2 regions of the Streptomyces sp. NPDC107471 genome follow, and region 2 is predicted to be linked to the other one. Evidence: riboswitches for the same ligand, from Rfam matches in the RefSeq annotation. Region 2 holds a riboswitch; the other holds the start of a gene.
The links. A riboswitch is a leader RNA that binds a small molecule or an ion and turns the genes downstream of it on or off. The one in region 2 is predicted to bind S-adenosylmethionine.
Positions count from the first base shown of each region.

Region 1: linked by a shared signal. The riboswitch ahead of thrC (threonine synthase) and the one ahead of ACZ66S_RS28315 (aminotransferase class V-fold PLP-dependent enzyme) in region 2 are both predicted to bind S-adenosylmethionine.

Region 1 covers NZ_JBVJPC010000016.1:50,826-59,882, forward strand. Annotated here, with positions in the region: gene groL (chaperonin GroEL) at 1-5, opposite strand, end outside; gene ACZ66S_RS37325 (cold-shock protein) at 466-672, opposite strand; gene ACZ66S_RS37330 (MoaD/ThiS family protein) at 1,116-1,391, opposite strand; gene thrC (threonine synthase) at 1,426-2,706, opposite strand; SAM riboswitch class I at 2,724-2,882, opposite strand; gene ACZ66S_RS37340 (glucosyl-3-phosphoglycerate synthase) at 3,031-3,975, shown strand; gene ACZ66S_RS37345 (alpha,alpha-trehalose-phosphate synthase (UDP-forming)) at 4,043-5,437, shown strand; gene otsB (trehalose-phosphatase) at 5,440-6,261, shown strand; gene ACZ66S_RS37355 (DUF3263 domain-containing protein) at 6,265-6,498, opposite strand; gene ACZ66S_RS37360 (ABC transporter substrate-binding protein) at 6,532-7,833, opposite strand; gene ACZ66S_RS37365 (ROK family protein) at 7,910-8,854, shown strand; gene nagA (N-acetylglucosamine-6-phosphate deacetylase) at 8,854-9,057, shown strand, end outside.
Region 2 covers NZ_JBVJPC010000009.1:32,958-42,014, forward strand. Annotated here, with positions in the region: gene ctaE (aa3-type cytochrome oxidase subunit III) at 1-285, shown strand, start outside; gene qcrC (cytochrome bc1 complex diheme cytochrome c subunit) at 346-1,155, shown strand; gene qcrA (cytochrome bc1 complex Rieske iron-sulfur subunit) at 1,152-2,207, shown strand; gene qcrB (cytochrome bc1 complex cytochrome b subunit) at 2,204-3,841, shown strand; gene trpD (anthranilate phosphoribosyltransferase) at 4,043-5,107, shown strand; SAM riboswitch class IV at 5,184-5,300, shown strand; gene ACZ66S_RS28315 (aminotransferase class V-fold PLP-dependent enzyme) at 5,421-6,782, shown strand; gene ACZ66S_RS28320 (Lrp/AsnC family transcriptional regulator) at 6,802-7,083, opposite strand; gene ACZ66S_RS28325 (rhomboid family intramembrane serine protease) at 7,080-7,820, opposite strand; gene ACZ66S_RS28330 (hypothetical protein) at 7,992-8,231, shown strand; gene ACZ66S_RS28335 (NYN domain-containing protein) at 8,267-9,057, shown strand, end outside.

The DNA.
Region 1 (9,057 bases), on a different contig from region 2:
GCCATGTGAAGTGGTCCCTCCAGGACTGGGGGTGATTCCTTCGGACCGCGCCCGCGCCCGCGACGGACGGCTCGCCGGCCTGTGGATCCTTGCCCCACAAGGCCTGCGGGCCTCACCGACCCGGTCCATCTTTGTCACTCTCACCTTCAGAGTGCTAACGCCAATGATTAGCACTCGGCATGGTCGAGTGCAAGCGCCTACCGAAGACCGGGATGCGTTCGGTCGTCGCGCCACTACCGGCCGACGGGGGCTGAGCGCGCAGTTCCCCGCGCCCCTGGGGAGGTTGCAGCCAGGCACCCAGGGGCGCGGGGAACTGCGCAAAACGCCCGCCCCCACCGAGCCCGCGGACGAAGTCGCGCCACCGTCGGAGACACATGCCGAAGGGCCCGTACCCATGACTCCCCATGGGGTACGAGCCCTTCGAAGAAGAACGAAGAACGACGCTGTTGTTACCCGGCGCGTGCTTCAGCCAGTCGCGAGACGAACCATGTCCGCCTGCGGCCCCTTCTGACCCTGCGAGATCTCGAACTCGACCCGCTGGCCCTCTTCAAGGGTGCGGTAGCCGTCCATCTGAATCGCGCTGTAGTGGACGAATACATCCGCACCACCGTCGACCGCGATGAAGCCGTACCCCTTCTCCGCGTTGAACCACTTGACGGTGCCCTGAGCCATGCCTAACTCCCCTATTACTGGCCCTTGCACGGACCCACACTTCGTGGATCCGGGTCAGACCTCACCCCCCACATGGTTGGGGGCGTGCGCCGGAACGCGTCGACCGCGGCTGAATGTATCTGTCCAACTGCCGTCTGCAACAGGTCAATCGGACGAGAATTCTGGACGGAAGGGGTCCGGAATGTAGTGAGAATTCGCCCGAATTCGGGGCAAGTCGGGCCCCATAAAAGGAGCATAAGACACAAAGAACCCACACACTTTGGCTACTTCTCGTCGCATCCGAAGTCGGAACTCATATGCGCCCGGCATGGAGGAAGCAGCAGCTTCCCCAACTGTACCGCGCTCAACCATAGAGAATTGCCCCCTCCGCTTCTCTCACGGAGGGGGCAATCGGATGAACACTCGGTAATTCCTGTTACCGAAGGTAATGACCAGTCATACGGTCACCCGCCGGCGACCGCCGGGATGATGGAGACACCGGCCCCGTCGGGCGTCGCCGTCTCCAGCCCCTGCTCGAACCGCACGTCGTCGTCGTTCACGTACACATTCACGAACCGCCGCAGTTGGCCCTGGTCGTCGAGAACACGCGCGGCGATACCGGTGTGGTTCTTCTCCAGATCGGCGATGACCTCGGCGAGGGTCCCACCCTCGGCCTGCACCTCGGCCTGGCCGCCGGTGTAGGTGCGCAGGATGGTGGGGATACGGACGGAAACGCTCATGATGAAAGACCTCCGGTCAGGTTAGGGACAACGACTACGCGAGGCCGGCCTCACGGAACGAATCCAGGTTGGGCCGAATCGTCGCCGTCAGCCCCGTACCCGCCACCGCGTCCAAGGTCTTCAGACCGTCACCCGTGTTCAGCACCACGGTCGTCAGCGAGGGATCCAGCAGCCCGTTCTCGATCAGCTTCCTGGTGACACCCACGGTCACCCCACCCGCGGTCTCCGCGAAGATGCCCTCGGTCCGCGCCAGCAGCTTGATGGCGTCCACGACCTGCTCGTCGTTGACGTCCTCCACCGCACCGCCGGTGCGCCGGGCGATGTCGAGCACGTACGGACCGTCCGCCGGGTTGCCGATGGCGAGGGACTTGGCGATGGTGTTCGGCTTCTGGGGGCGGACCACGTCGTGCCCGGCCTTGTAGGCGACGGACACCGGGCTGCACCCCTCCGCCTGGGCACCGAAGATCTTGTACGGCCTGTCCTCGACGAGCCCGAGCTTGATCAGCTCCTGGAGCCCCTTGTCGATCTTCGTGAGCTGCGAGCCGGAGGCGATCGGCACGACCAACTGGTCGGGGAGCTTCCAGCCGAGCTGCTCGCAGATCTCGTACGCCAGGGTCTTGGAGCCCTCCGCGTAGTACGGCCGCAGGTTGACGTTGACGAAGCCCCAGCCCTCGCCGGCCGGGTCGCCGATCAGCTCGGAGCAGAAGCGGTTCACGTCGTCGTAGTTGCCCTCGATGCCGACGAGCTCGCCGCCGTAGATCGCGGCCATGACGACCTTGCCCTGCTCCAGGTCTTGCGGGATGAACACGCAGGAACGGAAGCCGGCGCGGGCCGCGGCGGCGCCCACCGCACCGGCCAGGTTGCCGGTCGAGGAGCAGGAGAGCGTGGTGAAGCCGAAGGCGCGGGCGGCCTCCAGGGCCTGCGCGACGACGCGGTCCTTGAAGGAGTGCGTCGGGTTGCCGGAGTCGTCCTTGACGTACAGGCCGCCGGTCACGCCCAGTTCACGGGCGAGGTTGTCGGCCTTGACGAGCTGGGTCCAGCCGGGGTTGATGTTGGGCTTGTCCGCCACGTCCGCGGGGACGGGCAGCAGCGGGGCGTAGCGCCAGATGTTCGCGGGTCCCGCCTCGATCCGCTTGCGGAGCTCCTCGGTGTCGTAGGCCGAGAAGTCGTACGCGATCTCGAGCGGGCCGAAACACTCCTCACAGGCGAAGACCGGTCCGAGCGGGACGCGGTGGCCGCATTCGCGGCAGCTCAGCGCCGCGGCGGGACCCAGGTCGACGGAGTTCGTGGTGCTTGCAACAGTCTGCGCAGCCATGGAGGCGAGGCCCTTTCTCCTCATCTTCCTCACGACGCACTTCGCCGTGAGACGGATTTGGCACCTTCCCGAGTCGGGAGCCTCGCGGAGACGATCGTCAGTGATCGCTACGAGAGCCGACTGGAGGGTTGCCGGGGCTTCATCGGGCCGTATCCCTCTGCCCCTCTGGATGAGCGGTATGAAGTTGTGAGCGGTGGGCCACCCCGGACATGCGATGGTCACCCGCGTTGTTCAAGACTGTAACCGACGACCAGGACAGTTGAGATAGTCGTCCGAACGGCGAGATGGATCACACGCAGATCACACGAAGAGGAGCCGCGCACTGTGCTGAACGAAGTCGAGCGCTGGCTGGCGACCCGTTCCTGGTCCGTGGCTGATCGCCCGCTCCACCGGATCATGGCGGCGAAACGGGCCACGGGCCGGACGGTCAGTGTCGTCCTGCCGGCCCTCAACGAGGAGGCGACGGTCGGTGACATCGTCGCCGTGATCCGGCACGACCTCATGCGGCAGGTCCCGCTCGTCGACGAACTGGTCGTCGTCGACTCGGGCTCGACCGACCGCACCTCCCAGGTCGCCGCCGCGGCCGGCGCCCGGGTCGTCCACCGCGACGACATCCTGCCGCGCATCCCGGCCGTGCCCGGCAAGGGCGAGGTCCTGTGGCGCTCCCTGCTCGTCACCACCGGGGACATCGTCTGCTTCATCGACGCCGACCTTCAGGAGTTCTCCTCGGACTTCGTCTCCGGCATCGTCGGCCCGCTGCTCACCGACCCCGAGGTCGACCTGGTCAAGGGCATGTACGACCGTCCCCTGGGCGGCGCCGCCGGGCAGGGCGGCCGGGTCACCGAGCTCATGGCGCGCCCGCTGCTGAACATGCACTGGCCGCAGCTCGCCGGTTTCGTGCAGCCGCTGGGCGGCGAGTACGCGGCCCGGCGCTCGCTGCTGGAGCAGTTGCCGTTCCCCGTCGGCTACGGCGTCGAGCTGGGGATGCTGGTCGACGCCCTGCACCTGGTCGGTCTGGACGCGCTGGCCCAGGTCGACGTGGGGGTGCGCAGGCACCGGCACCAGGACGGGCAGGCGCTGGGCCGGATGTCCGCCGCGATCTACCGCACGGCCCAGCTCCGGCTGGCCCGCGGCCACTTGATCCGGCCCGCCCTCACCCAGTTCGAGCGGGGCCGGGAGGGCTTCGAGCCGCGTACCTACTCGGTGGACACCGAGGAGCGGCCGCCGATGACGGAGATCGCGGAGTACATGAAAAGGAAGGCGGCGTAGGAGCGCCCTTCCGGAGCGCTCCCAAGGGAACGTTTGAGCGGTTGCACCCCGGGCTAGATGTCGAGGCATGGCTCCCTCGCACAACGCTCACGTACTGGTCGCATCCAACCGGGGTCCGGTCTCCTACGAGGTCCAGGAAAACGGCGAGCTCAAAGCGAAGCGCGGCGGCGGCGGACTCGTCTCGGGACTGTCGGCGATCGGGCCGGAGGCCGACGCGCTGTGGGTGTGCTCGGCGCTCTCCGACGGCGACCGCGAGGCGGTACGGCAGGGGGTCGGCGAGGACGGCGTCCGCATGCTCGCGATCCCGGCCGACGTGCACGCGGACGCGTACAACGGCATCGCGAACTCGGTCCTGTGGTTCGTCCACCACCTGCTCTACCAGACCCCGCTGGAGCCGTCCTTCGACGCGGAGTTCCGGCGCCAGTGGGCGTCGTACGAGACGTACAACCGCGCCTTCGCCGAGGCCCTCGCACAGGAGGCGGCCGAGGGGGCGGCGGTCCTGGTGCAGGACTACCACCTGTGCCTGGTGCCGGGGATGCTCCGCGAGCTCCGCCCCGACCTGCGCATCGCGCACTTCTCGCACACGCCGTGGGCGCCGGTGGAGTACTTCCGGATGCTGCCGGACGACATCGCGGTCCAGCTCCTGCGGGGCATGCTGGGCGCCGACCGGCTCGGCTTCCTGACCCGCCGCTGGGCGGACGCCTTCACGGCCTGCGCCACCCAGTGCGCGGACGGGCTCGGCGAGACCCGGATCGGGGTGCACGGGCTGGGCGCGGACGCGGACTTCCTGCGCGCCCGCTCCCACGAGGCCGACGTCGAGGAGCGGATCGTCGGCCTGCGCGAGGAGATCGGCGCGGGCCGGAAGACGATCGTGCGGGTGGACCGGACGGAGCTGTCCAAGAACATCGTGCGCGGGCTGCACGCCTACCGGCGGCTGCTGGAGTCGCGGCCGGAGTGGCGGGAGCGGGTCGTGCACGTGGCGTTCGCGTATCCGTCGCGGCAGGACCTGGCGGTCTACCGGGACTACACGGCCGAGGTGCGGCGGGTGGCGGAGGAGATCAACGACACCTTCGGCACACCGGGCTGGACGCCGGTCCTGCTGAATCTGAAGGACGACTTCGCGCGCTCCCTCGCCGCGTACCGGCTGGCCGACGTGGCGCTGGTCAACCCCATCCGGGACGGCATGAACCTGGTCGCGAAGGAGGTGCCGGTGGTCTCCGACGAGGGCTGCGCGCTGGTGCTGTCGCGGGAGGCGGGGGCGTACGAGGAGCTGGGCGACGACGCGATCGTGGTGAACCCGTACGACGTGGAGCAGACGGCGGCCGCCCTGCACGAGGCGCTGACGATGCCGGCCCACGAGCGGGCCGAGGGCGCGAAGCGGCTGGCCGCGGCGGCGACGGCACTCCCGCCCGCCCAGTGGTTCCTGGACCAACTGAACGCGCTCCGCGCGCTGGACGGGTGAGCATGAACCTTCCCACGCCCCTCACGACCGCCGGCGAGGAGGGCCTGCGGGCCGTCCTCGCGGAACCGCGGCGGGCGGTGATCGGGCTCGACTTCGACGGGACGCTGGCGCCGATCGTGGCGGATCCCGAGAAGGCGGTCGCCCACCCCGACGCGGTGCCCGCGCTCGCGGTCCTCGCGCCGAAGGTGGCGTCCGTGGCGGTGATCACCGGCCGCCCGGCGGCGGTCGCGGTCCGCAACGGCGGTTTCGCCGAGGTCCCCGGCCTGGAGCACCTGACCGTGCTCGGCCACTACGGGGCGGAGCGCTGGGACGCGGCGACGGGCGAGGTCACCGCCCCCGCCCCGCACCCCGGCGTGGCGGCGGTCCGTGCGGAACTGCCGGAGCTGCTGGCCGGGACCGGTGCGTGGCTGGAGGAGAAGGGCGGCCGCGCGGTGGCCGTCCACACCCGCAGGGCCGCCGATCCCCAGTCCGCCTTCGAGGCGCTGCGTGGGCCCCTCACCGACCTGGCCGCCCGTAACGGCCTGATCGTGGAGCCCGGCCGTCTGGTCCTGGAGCTCCGCCCGCCCGGCATGGACAAGGGGGTGGCCCTCCTGAGGCACGCCCGCGAGGTCTCCGCCCGGTCGGTGCTGTTCGCCGGCGACGACCTGGGCGACCTGCCCGCGTTCTCCGCGGTCGAGGAGCTCCGTACCGCGGGCACCGCCGGTCTCCTGGTGTGCAGCGGCAGCGACGAGGTGACCGAGCTCCGCAAGCGGGCCGACCTGGTGGTGGACGGCCCGGCCGGCGTGGTGGGCCTGCTGCGGGCCCTGGCGGAACGACTCGCCTGACCCTCAGCGCTCCTCGCGCCGGGCCTGGCGCACCCTGCGCAGCCGGTTCACCGTCACCGGGTCGTGGGCCAGCGCGCGCTCGTCGTCCAGCAGGGCGTTGAGGAGCTGGTAGTAGCGGACCGGCGCCAGGCCCAGCTCCTCACGTATCGCCCGCTCCTTCGCGCCGGGCCCCGCGAAACCGCGGCGCTCCAGCGCGAGGATGTCCCGCTCCCGGCGGTCGAGTCCCGCATGCTCCATGCCCGGAACCGTAACGCCCGCCACTGACAGCGACTACTCCGCCTTCTGCGCGGTGAGCTGGAGCGTGCGCAGCACCTCGGCGGGGCTCCCGCCGGAGCTCACGGCGGCGCCGATCCGCTTCTTCACCGCCGCGCTGACCGAGGCCCAGGACGTCTTGCCCACCGGCGGCAGCTCCGCGGAGGGCAGTGCGGCGAGGAAGGGCTTGAGGTCGGCGTCCCGGGAGCTGGCGCCCATGACCTCGGAGGCGGAGTTGGTCACCGGCAGCAGGTCGTACTCCCGGGAGAACGCGAGGACGTTCTTCTCGCTGTAGACGAAGTCGAGGAAGTCGCCCACCTGCTCGGCGTGGCCGTTCTGCCGGAAGGCCATCATCCAGTCGGCGACGCCCATGGAGTTCTTCGTCGGCCCGTCGGCGCCGGGCATGGGCACCATGCCGAACTTCACCCCCTTCTCGGCGGCGATCTTCATCAGCGAGGGGTGCCCGTTGAGCATCCCGACGTCCCCGGCGGCGAACGCCGAGAACGCGGCGGCCCGGTTCAGGTTCTCCGGCGCGACCGGGCCGGTCAGGCCCTTGCCGACGAGGTCGTCCTTGAGCCAGGTCAGCGTGGCGACGTTCTCGTCGGAGTCGATGCCGTACGTCCCGACGTCGTCGACGTAGCCGCCGCCCCCGCTCAGCAGCCACTGCATGGTCTCGGCCTGCGCCTCCTCGGGACCGAGCGGCAGCGCGTACGGGTACTTGACCCCGTCCGCCTTGAGCGCCTCGGCGTCGGCGGCCAGCTCCTTCCACGTGGTGGGCGGGGTGAGGCCGGCGTCGGCGAAGAGGGTCTTGTTGTAGAAGAGCAGCCGGGTCGACGCGGCGAACGGCATGCCGTACTGCATTCCGTTGATCCGCCCCGCGGAGCCGAGCTGGGAGACGAAGTCGGCCTGCTCCCGGATGCCGACCAGTTCGTCCGCCTTGTACAGCAGCCCCTTGTCGGCGTAGTCGGCGTAGGCGCCGATCTGCGCCATGTCGGGCGCCTCGCCCGCGTCGACCAGTTCCTTGACCTTGCGGTCGACGTCGGTCCACGAGTACACGCTGACGTCGATCTTCACCCCGGAGTGCTTCGCCTCGTACTCCTCGACGAGCTGGTCCCAGTACTTCTGGGAGCTGTTGGCCGAGCTGTCTCCGTAGTCGGCCGCGACCAGTCTCAGCGTCACCTCGTCCGATCCGCCGCCCAGGCCGCAGCCGCCGAGGACCGCCGTCATCCCCAGTGCGGACACCGCCGCGATCGTTCCCGTCCTACGCCGCCGCACCGACAACCGCCCCAAACTCACGTTCGAAAACTTTCGAAAAGTCATACATATCTCAGAAGTAAGGTCTACACCACGTGAGTGGACTAGACCTCTTGTGGGTCAACGGGTCACACTGTCCCCCGTGAGACATGTCATCGCCCTCGACGTGGGCGGCACCGGGATGAAGGCGGCCTTGGTCGGCGCGGGCGGCGAGCTCCTGCACCGGGCCCGCCGGGCGACCGGCCGCGAGCGCGGACCGGACGCGGTCGTCGACGGCATCCTCGACTTCGCCGCCGAGCTGCGCGCGTACGGCACCGAGCACCTCGGCGCCCCCGCGGCCGCGGCCGGCGTCGCCGTCCCCGGCATCGTCGACGAGGACCGGGGCATCGCGGCCTACGCCGCCAACCTGGGCTGGCGGGACGTCCCCCTGCGCACCCTGCTCGCCGAACGCCTCGGCGGCGTCCCGGTCGCCCTCGGCCACGACGTCCGCACCGGCGGCCTCGCCGAGGGCCGCATCGGAGCCGGCCGGGGCACCGACCGCTTCCTCTTCGTCGCCCTCGGCACCGGCATCGCGGGCGCGATCGGCATCCAGGGACAGGTGGAGGCGGGCGCCCACGGCTTCGCGGGCGAGATCGGCCACGTCGTCGTACGCCCCGACGGCACGCCCTGCCCCTGCGGCCAGCGCGGCTGCCTGGAGCGGTACGCCTCCGCGGCCGCCGTCAGCGAGGCCTGGGCCGCGGCCACCGGGAACCCGGCAGCGGACGCGGCGGACTGCGCGAAGGCGGTGGAGGCCGCGGACCCCGGGGCCGGGCAGATCTGGCAGCACGCCGTGCACGCCCTGGCCGACGGCCTGGTCACCGCCCTCACCCTCCTGGACCCCCGCACCCTGATCATCGGTGGCGGCCTGGCGGAGGCGGGGGAAACCTTGTTCACACCGCTGCGGGACGCGGTCCGCAGCCGGGTCACCTTCCAGAAACTCCCGACGATCGTCCCCGCGGCACTGGGCGACACGGCGGGTTGCCTGGGCGCGGGCCTCCTGGCCTGGGATCTCCTAGACACGACGGACAGTTCGGAGGTAACGCCCTGATGGCAACCCCCCCAGGGGCGCGGGGAACTGCGCGACAAACCACGACGCACCCGCACCCCGCAACGGACAAGACCCCCCTCGTCCTGTCCGGCGCGACCGTGGTCCTGCCCACGGGAACGGTCAAGAGCGGCCGGATCGTCGTCGAGGGCACGCGCATCACCAGTACGGCACCCGAGAACGCCCACGTCGTCGACGTCACCGGA
Region 2 (9,057 bases):
ATCTTCATCGGCGGTCAGATCTACGAGTACACGGAGCTGGTGAAGAAGGACGGGCTCTCGCTCTCCTCCGACCCGTACGGCTCGGTGTTCTACCTGACCACCGGCTTCCACGGTATGCACGTGACGGGCGGCCTGATCGCGTTCCTGTTCGTTCTCGGGCGTACCTACGCGGCCAAGAGGTTCACCCACGAGCAGGCGACCGCCGCGATCGTCGTGTCCTACTACTGGCACTTCGTCGACGTCGTCTGGATCGGCCTCTTCGCCACGATCTACATGATCAAGTAGCCGGGCCCGCTCCCGACATCGCAAGCATCGACGCAGAAGATCCTGACACCGGGGTAATCCGTGAAAAAGCTCTCCGCACGACGACGCCACCCGCTGGCGGCGCTCGTCGTCCTACTCCTCGCGCTGGCATGCACCGGGGGGCTGTACGCCGTGTTCGCACCCGCGGACAAGGCGAAGGCAGACGAAACCGCCCAGTCCCTGGCCATCGACGAGGGCAAGAAGCTCTTCGCCGTAGGCTGCGCTAGCTGCCACGGCACCGGCGGTCAGGGGTCCTCCGACGGTCCGAGCCTCGTGGGCGTGGGTGCCGCGGCCGTCGACTTCCAGGTCGGCACCGGCCGTATGCCGGCCCAGCAGCCGGGCGCGCAGGTTCCGCGCAAGAAGGTCATCTACACGCAGGCCGAGATCGACCAGCTCGCCGCGTACATCTCCTCGCTCGGCGCGGGTCCGAACATCCCGACCGAGGCGCAGTACGGCCCCGACGGTGCCGACATCGCCAAGGGCGGCGAGCTGTTCCGCGACAACTGCACGCAGTGCCACAACTTCACCGGCAAGGGTGGCGCGCTGACGCACGGCAAGTTCGCGCCGAGCCTCGAGGGCGTCGACCCGAAGCACATCTACGAGGCCATGCAGACCGGCCCGCAGAACATGCCGTCGTTCCCCGACACCACGCTGTCGGAGCAGAACAAGAAGGACATCATCGCGTACCTGAACGCGGTCAACGGCGACGACACCGTGAGCCCCGGCGGCCTTGAGCTGGGCGGTCTCGGCCCGGTCTCCGAAGGCCTGTTCGCCTGGATCTTCGGCCTCGGCGCGCTGATCGCGGTCGCCGTCTGGGTCGCCGCTCGGACCGCAAAGGCCAAGAAGTCATGAGTAGCCAAGACATTCCAGAAGAGAACCTGCCCGCTGAGCAGGACGCGCACGGCGCGGTAAGCGTCGCGGACGAGAAGAACCCGTTCGCGGACCCCGGCCTCCCGCCCCACGAGCACCGGGTGCAGGACATCGACGAGCGGGCCGCCCGGCGGTCCGAGCGCACGGTGGCCATGCTGTTCACGGTGTCGATGCTGGCCACCGTCGGGTTCATCGCCTCGTACGTGGGCATCCCCCACGACAAGTCGATCTTCGTCTTCCCGATCGGGCACATCAACGCGCTGAACTTCGCGCTGGGCCTGACCCTCGGTCTCGCCCTCTTCGCGATCGGCGCGGGCGCGGTCCACTGGGCCCGCACCCTGATGTCCGACGAGGAGATCGCCGACGAGCGTCACCCGATCGAGGCGTCCCCCGAGGTCCGCGCGAAGGTCCACGCGGACTTCAAGCAGGGCGCCAAGGAGTCGGCGCTCGGCCGTCGCAAGCTGATCCGCAACACGATGTTCGGCGCGCTGGCCCTGTTCCCGCTCTCCGGCGTGATGCTGCTGCGCGACCTCGGTCCGCTGCCCGGCACCAAGCTCCGCCACACCATGTGGCGCAAGGGCCTCCAGCTCGTCAACATGAACACCAACGAGCCGCTGCGCCCCTCCGACGTCCAGGTCGGCTCGCTGACCTTCGCCAAGCCCGAGGGCCTGGAGGAGCACGACGAGGAGTTCCAGACCGAGATCGCCAAGGCCGCCCTGATGATCGTCCGCATCCAGCCGGACAACATCAAGGACAAGCGCGAGCTCGAGTGGTCGTACGAGGGAATCGTCGCGTACTCGAAGATCTGCACCCACGTCGGTTGCCCGATCTCCCTGTACGAGCAGCAGACGCACCACGTGCTCTGCCCCTGCCACCAGTCCACCTTCGACCTCTCCGACGGTGCCCGGGTGATCTTCGGCCCCGCCGGTCACGCCCTGCCGCAACTGCGCATCGGCGTGAACGACCAGGGTTACCTCGAAGCGCTCGGCGACTTCGAGGAGCCCGTCGGTCCTGCATTCTGGGAGCGCGGATGAGCACTACAGAGTCCACCGAGGCCCGCTCTCGCGGGAAGGCACCGGCCGGCGAGCGCGTCGCCGACTGGGCCGACGGCCGGCTGGGGATCTACTCCCTGGCCAAGGCCAACATGCGCAAGATCTTCCCCGACCACTGGTCGTTCATGTTGGGTGAGGTCTGCCTCTACAGCTTCATCATCATCATCCTCACGGGTGTGTACCTGACGTTGTTCTTCCACCCGTCGATGAACGAGGTGGAGTACCACGGCAGCTACGTCCCGCTGCAGGGACAGATGATGTCCGAGGCGTTCAACTCGACCATGCACATCTCCTTCGATGTGCGCGGTGGTCTGCTGATCCGGCAGATCCACCACTGGGCGGCGCTGATCTTCCTCGCCGGCATGTTCGTGCACATGATGCGGGTGTTCTTCACGGGTGCGTTCCGCAAGCCCCGTGAGGTCAACTGGGTGTTCGGCTTCCTGCTGTTCGTCCTCGGCATGTTCACCGGCTTCACCGGTTACTCGCTGCCGGACGACCTGCTCTCTGGCACCGGTGTCCGCTTCATGGAGGGCGCGGTCCTGTCCGTGCCGATCGTGGGCACGTACCTGTCGTTCTTCCTGTTCGGCGGGGAGTTCCCGGGCGGCGACTTCGTGGCCCGGTTCTACTCGATCCACGTCCTGCTGCTGCCGGGCATCATGCTGGGCCTGATCGTCGGCCACCTGATCCTGGTCTTCTACCACAAGCACACGCAGTTCGCGGGTCCCGGCAAGACGAACAACAACGTCGTCGGCATGCCGCTGCTGCCGGTCTACATGGCCAAGGCCGGAGGCTTCTTCTTCCTGGTCTTCGGTGTCATCGCGGTCATCGCGGCGATCGCCTCCATCAACCCGATCTGGTCGATGGGCCCCTACCGACCCGACCAGGTGTCCACGGGCGCCCAGCCGGACTGGTACATGGGCTTCTCCGAGGGCCTGATCCGTGTCATGCCGGGCTGGGAGATCAACTTCTGGGGTCACACGCTCGTCCTGGGCGTGTTCATCCCGCTGGTCATCTTCCCGCTGGTCCTGGTCGCGATCGCGGTCTACCCGTTCATCGAGTCCTGGGTCACCGGCGACAAGCGCGAGCACCACATCCTGGACCGCCCGCGCAACGCTCCGACGCGTACGGCCTTCGGTGTCGCGTGGATCACCTGGTACTTCGTCCTGCTGATCGGTGGTGGAAACGACCTCTGGGCCACCCACTTCCACCTGTCGATCAACGCCATCACCTGGTTCGTCCGGGTCGCGTTCTTCGTCGCCCCGGTCCTGGCGTTCATCGCCACCAAGCGGATCTGCCTCGGCCTCCAGCGCCGGGACAAGGACAAGGTGCTGCACGGCCGCGAGTCCGGCATCATCAAGCGCCTGCCGCACGGTGAGTTCATCGAGGTGCACGAGCCGCTCAGCCAGGAGCAGCTCCACACGCTCACGGCGCACGAGCAGTACCAGCCGGCCGCGATCGGCGCCACGGTCGACGAGAACGGCGTCGAGCGGAAGGTCAAGGGCTCCGAGAAGCTGCGCGCCAAGCTGAGCGAGGCGTACTACGGCGACGAGTCCCAGATCCCCAAGCCGACCGTCGAGGAGTACAAGGAGATCACGAGCGGCCACGGCCACCACTGATCGCTGCTTGTCGCTGCGCTCGCCACGCGCGGTAGTAAGGGCCCGTCCGACACACAGGACGGGCCCTTCGCCGTGCCGTGCGGTGCGGTGCGGGTTCGGTGGGGGCGGGCGTTCCGCGCAGTTCCCCGCGCCACTGAGATGCCTGCGTCGTGGGCTGGATAGGGTGTGGGCACGGTTTTCTACGACATCTGGAGCGGCCCCATGAGCGCTGTGACCCCCGCTGGAGGCGACACCGCGGCGGGCCGTTCCTGGCCCGAGGTATTGAACGCCCTGCTGTACGGCCGGGACCAGAGCGCCGACGCGACGGCGTGGGCGATGGACCGGATCATGCAGGGCGAGGCCACCGACGCGCAGATCGCCGGCTTCGTGGTCGCCCTGCGGGCCAAGGGCGAGACGGTCGAGGAGATCAACGGGCTGGTGCGGGCGATGTACGCGCACGCCAACGTGATCGAGGTCCCCGGGCGGACCGTGGACATCGTCGGCACCGGCGGTGACGGCGCCAAGACCGTCAACATCTCCACCATGTCGGCGATCGTCGTGGCCGGCACCGGCGCCACGGTCGTCAAGCACGGCAACCGGGCCGCCTCCTCGGCGTCCGGCGCCTCCGACGTCCTGGAGAAGCTCGGCGTCAACCTGGAGCTGACCCCGCGGCGGGTGGCAGAGGTGGCCGAGGAGGCCGGGATCACCTTCTGCTTCGCGATCAAGTTCCATCCGGCACTGCGCCACGCGGGCGCCGCCCGCGGTCAGTTGGGCATCCGCACGGTGTTCAACATCCTCGGTCCGCTGACCAACCCCGCCCGGGTGCGGTCCCAGGCGGTCGGGGTCGCGGACCCCCGCATGGCGCCGGTCGTCGCGGGCGTCTTCGCCGAGCGCGGCAACTCCGCCCTCGTCTTCCGCGGCGACGACGGCCTCGACGAGCTGACCACCACGTCGACGTCCCGGGTCTGGGTCGTCCGCGACGGCAAGGTCACCGAGGAGAGCTTCGACCCCCGGGACGTCGGCATCGACCTGGTGCCGGTGGAGGCCCTGCGGGGCGGTGACCCGGCGTACAACGCGGAGGTCGCCCGCCACCTGCTGGACGGCGAGAAGGGACCGGTCCGCGACGCCGTGCTCCTGAACTCGGCCGCCGCGCTGGTGGCCCTGGACCCGGGGACGGGGCCACTGGCCGAGCAGCTCAGGGCCGGGATGGACAAGGCCGCGGAGGCGATCGACTCGGGCGCGGCGAAGCGGACGCTGGAGCGCTGGGTGGCCGCGAGCAACGCGTAACAACGACAGGGATGTCGTCCCGCGATCCGGACACGGGTTGCGGGACGACGATCACTTCACGTACGTTCCTGTACCAGGTCATGAGTGACAGTCATGAGGCCCCGGCCGACTGTCCGGCAACCCTCCGTCCGTGGCGGGGTGCCCCGGGTGAAGACCAGGCCGTAGGCAGTGAGGTCTACGGCAAGCGCGGGCCCCTCTCGAAACCAGGGGTCCTGGTCGTCGAGGGAGTCTTCCGTGAGCAAGCGAATGCGATAGGGCCGCCGAGCCCCGCCTCCGCGCACCCATCTCACCTTCACCGTCACGGGAGTTCCCCATGTCCGTCTCCACCGCTGTCTCCGCCCGTACCATTTGCTCCCCGCTGCCCGTTCTGGGCCGGGATGTCACCGTCCCGCTCGTCACCGGCGGCGAGGTCACCTACGCGGCGCTCGACTACGCGGCCAGCGCCCCGGCCCTCCAGCGGGTGTGGGACGACGTGGCGGCGTACGCGCCCTACTACGGCAGCGTGCACCGCGGGGCCGGCTACCTCTCCCAGCTCTCGACCGACCTGTTCGAGAACGCCCGCAGGACCGTCGCCGGGTTCCTCGACTGCCGTGAGGGCGACGAGCTGATCTTCACCCGGTCGACCACCGACTCGCTCAACCTCCTCGCCGCCGCCCTCCCCGCCGACTGCCGGGTCTTCGTCTTCGAGACCGAGCACCACGCGAGCCTGCTGCCCTGGAAGGACGCCCGGGTCACCTACCTCGACGCCCCGCGCACCCCGCGCCAGGCCGTCGAGACCCTGGAGAAGGCCCTCGCCGACCGGGACCCCCACGGCCCGGCCCTGGTCTGCGTCACCGGCGCCTCCAACGTCACCGGCGAGCTGTGGCCGGTGCGCGAGCTGGCCGCCGCCGCCCACGCGCACGGCGCCCGGATCGTCCTGGACGCGGCCCAGCTCGCCCCGCACCATCCGGTGAGCGTGCGTGACCTGGACGTCGACTGGGTCGCCTTCTCCGGCCACAAGCTGTACGCCCCCTTCGGCTCCGGTGTCCTGGCCGGCCGTGCCGACTGGCTGCGCGCGGCCGACCCCTACCTCGCGGGCGGCGGCGCCAGCCGCAAGGTCACCCGGCGCGAGGACGGGGGAGTGGACGTGGAGTGGCACGACAGCGCCGCCCGCCACGAGGCCGGTTCCCCGAACGTCATCGGCGCCTACTCCATCGCGTCGGCCTGCAAGGCGCTGACGGAGACCGGTTTCGACAGCCTGGTGGCCCGTGAGCAGCACCTGATCGAGAAGGTGAAGGCCGGCCTCGCCGACGTCCCCGAGGTCCGCGTCCTGTCCCTCTTCGGCGACGACGCCCCCCGGGTCGGCGTGATCTCCTTCGTCGTCGAGGGCTGGAACAGCTCCCACTTCGCCGCCGCCCTGTCCGCCGAGTACGGCATCGGCGTCCGCGACGGCCTCTTCTGCGCCCACCCCCTCGTCCGCACCCTCCTCGGCAGCGACCCGCAGTCCCAGGGCGAGTGCGGTGCCCCCGAGGCCGCTCCCGGCGAGAGGTCCCTCAACGCGATCCGGGTCAGCTTCGGCGCGGGCACGCCCGACGAGCACGTGGAGCGGTTCGTGAAGGCGGTCAAGGAGCTCGTCGCGGACGGCGCGAAGTGGACGTACCGCACCGAGGACGGCCGCTGCGTCCCGGCCGTCTGAGCGCGCCTGCGCTCGGCTCCTAGCTGTCGAGGCCGATCGCGAACGCGGCCTCCAGGTCGTGCTGCGAGTAGGTGCGGAAGGCCACGTGGGTGTCCGTCGCCTCGACGCCCGGGATCTTGCTGATGCTGCCGGGGATGACCTCGGCGAGGTCCTCGTGCTGCTTGACCCGGACCATGGCGATCAGGTCGTAGGTGCCCGTGACGGAGAAGACCTCGCTCACGGACTCCAGTGCGGCGATCCGCTCCGCGATCTCGGGGATCCGGTCCACGCTGGTCTTGATGAGGACGATCGCGGTGATCACGGCTGGTTCTCTCCCTCGGGGGCCGGAGCTGGGGCGGCCCTCACTCTAGTCGTACGGCCGAAACGCACCCAGGCGAAGACCAGGCCCAGGCCGAAGCCCACCAGGTGGGCCAGATAGGCCACCCCGGGGCCGTCGGAGGCCCGGCCCGCCGCCAGCCATTGCAGCGCCGCCCAGAAGGGCAGGACGACCCAGGCGGGGAAGCGCAGCGGCAGGAAGAACAGGAACGGCAGGAGACTGGTCACCCGGGCCCCGGGGAACAGGAAGAGAAACGCGCCGAGGACCGCCGAGATCGCCCCGGAGGCACCGACCAGGGACTGCTCGGAGTCGGCGTTGGCGGCCGCGTAGCCCAGCAGGGCGAGGTAGCCGCAGCCGATGTAGAAGAGGAGGAACTGCACCCGGCCCATCCGTTCCTCCGTCATCGCCCCGAAGACGTAGAGGAAGAGCATGTTGCCCAGCAGGTGCACCCAGCTCCCGTGCACGAACAGCGCGGTGGCCGGGGTGAGGGCGGCACCGGGCGAGTCCTCGAAGAGCTCGGCGGGGATCACCCCCCAGCGGTGGAAGTAGGCCCGCTGCGCGGCCAGGGCCGCGTCCCCGGAGCCGTAGGCCGGGTCGAGGCCGGAGGCGGGGCCGATCACGAAGACCAGACAGCACAGGGCGATCAGGCCGTGGGTGACCGGAGCCGGCCCCCACAGCGCCCTGTCTGTTCCACCGAGTGTCACCCTCCAGTTGCGGATCATGAACACAGAGCATGACGTAACGGGACGCAACGGAACAGAGTGCCTCGCCGCCGGGTGGGTCCTGTGGACGCCCGAGCGGCGAGTACCCGCCAGGCCGTAGGGTTACGAGCCACATGCACCGGGACGCCGGTGCATCACTGACAATGGCTAGTAGGAAAGAGCACAGTCACGATGACGGTTCCCCTCCCGACCGCCTCGACGCGGTGGCGCTGCACCCTCTGCGGCAACCTCACGCGCTTCGACGTGACCCGCTCGTCGAAGGTCGTCGAGTACGTCCACCTCGACCTGGCGGGAGAGCCGAGCGTCGAGGAGCGCGAGGTGGTCAGTGAGACCATCGAGTCGGTGCGGTGCCGCTGGTGCAACGCCGTGGACCAGGTGGAACTCGTGGACAGGCCGGGCGCCGGCTCCTGACAGGGCCGGCCCCGCACAGTGATGGGGTGTGACGGATGGTGGAGACACAAGGCGGGGAGCCGGGCGACGGCGCCGCCGAGGTCCTCGACCGTCCGCTGCCCGACGGGGTGCGGCGCAGGGTCGTGCACATCGTCTCGGAGGGGTTCGGCGGGCTGACCGTCGGCGAACTGCCCGCACAGCTCAGGCAGTACGCGCGCTTCGCGCCGAACCGGCGGGCCAAGTTCGCGGGCAACGCGATGGCGGCCGCGCTGGAGACCGATCCGCTGTTCCGCCAGCGCATCGGGGAGAAGTTCAGAGAGGTCCAGCCGGAGCTGGCCGGCGCTCTCGACTCCGGTGCCCCGCCCCCGGCCGCGGACCCGCTCGACGTGGCGGCCGCGGCCTATGTTCTGCGCCCCACCGGCTGGGTCAAGCTGGTCACCGCGGCCGGTGAGGAGGCCCAGCGCGCGGACGCCGAGCGGGCCGACGAGGAGAGCCGCGCCGAGCTGGAGCGGCTGCGCGTGGAGCTCACGGCCGCCCGCGAGCAGACGCGCACGGAGACCGAGCGGCTGCGCGCCGAGCTGGAATCGGCCAAGAAGGAAGCCGAATCGCTTCACCGGAAGCTGCGTGCGGCATTCAGTGACGTCAAGCGCGGTGAGGCGGCCCTGCGCAAGCTGCAGGGCGAGATGGAGTCCGTGCGCGCCGAGGGGCAGGCCCAGGTGTCCGCCGCCGAGAGCGAGTCCCGGCGCCTGAAGGCACGCCTCGGGGAGGCGGAGGCCGCGCTGGAGGCCGCGCGCAGAGCGGCACGGGAGGGGCGCAGTGTCGAGGACATGCGCGTGCGTCTGCTTCT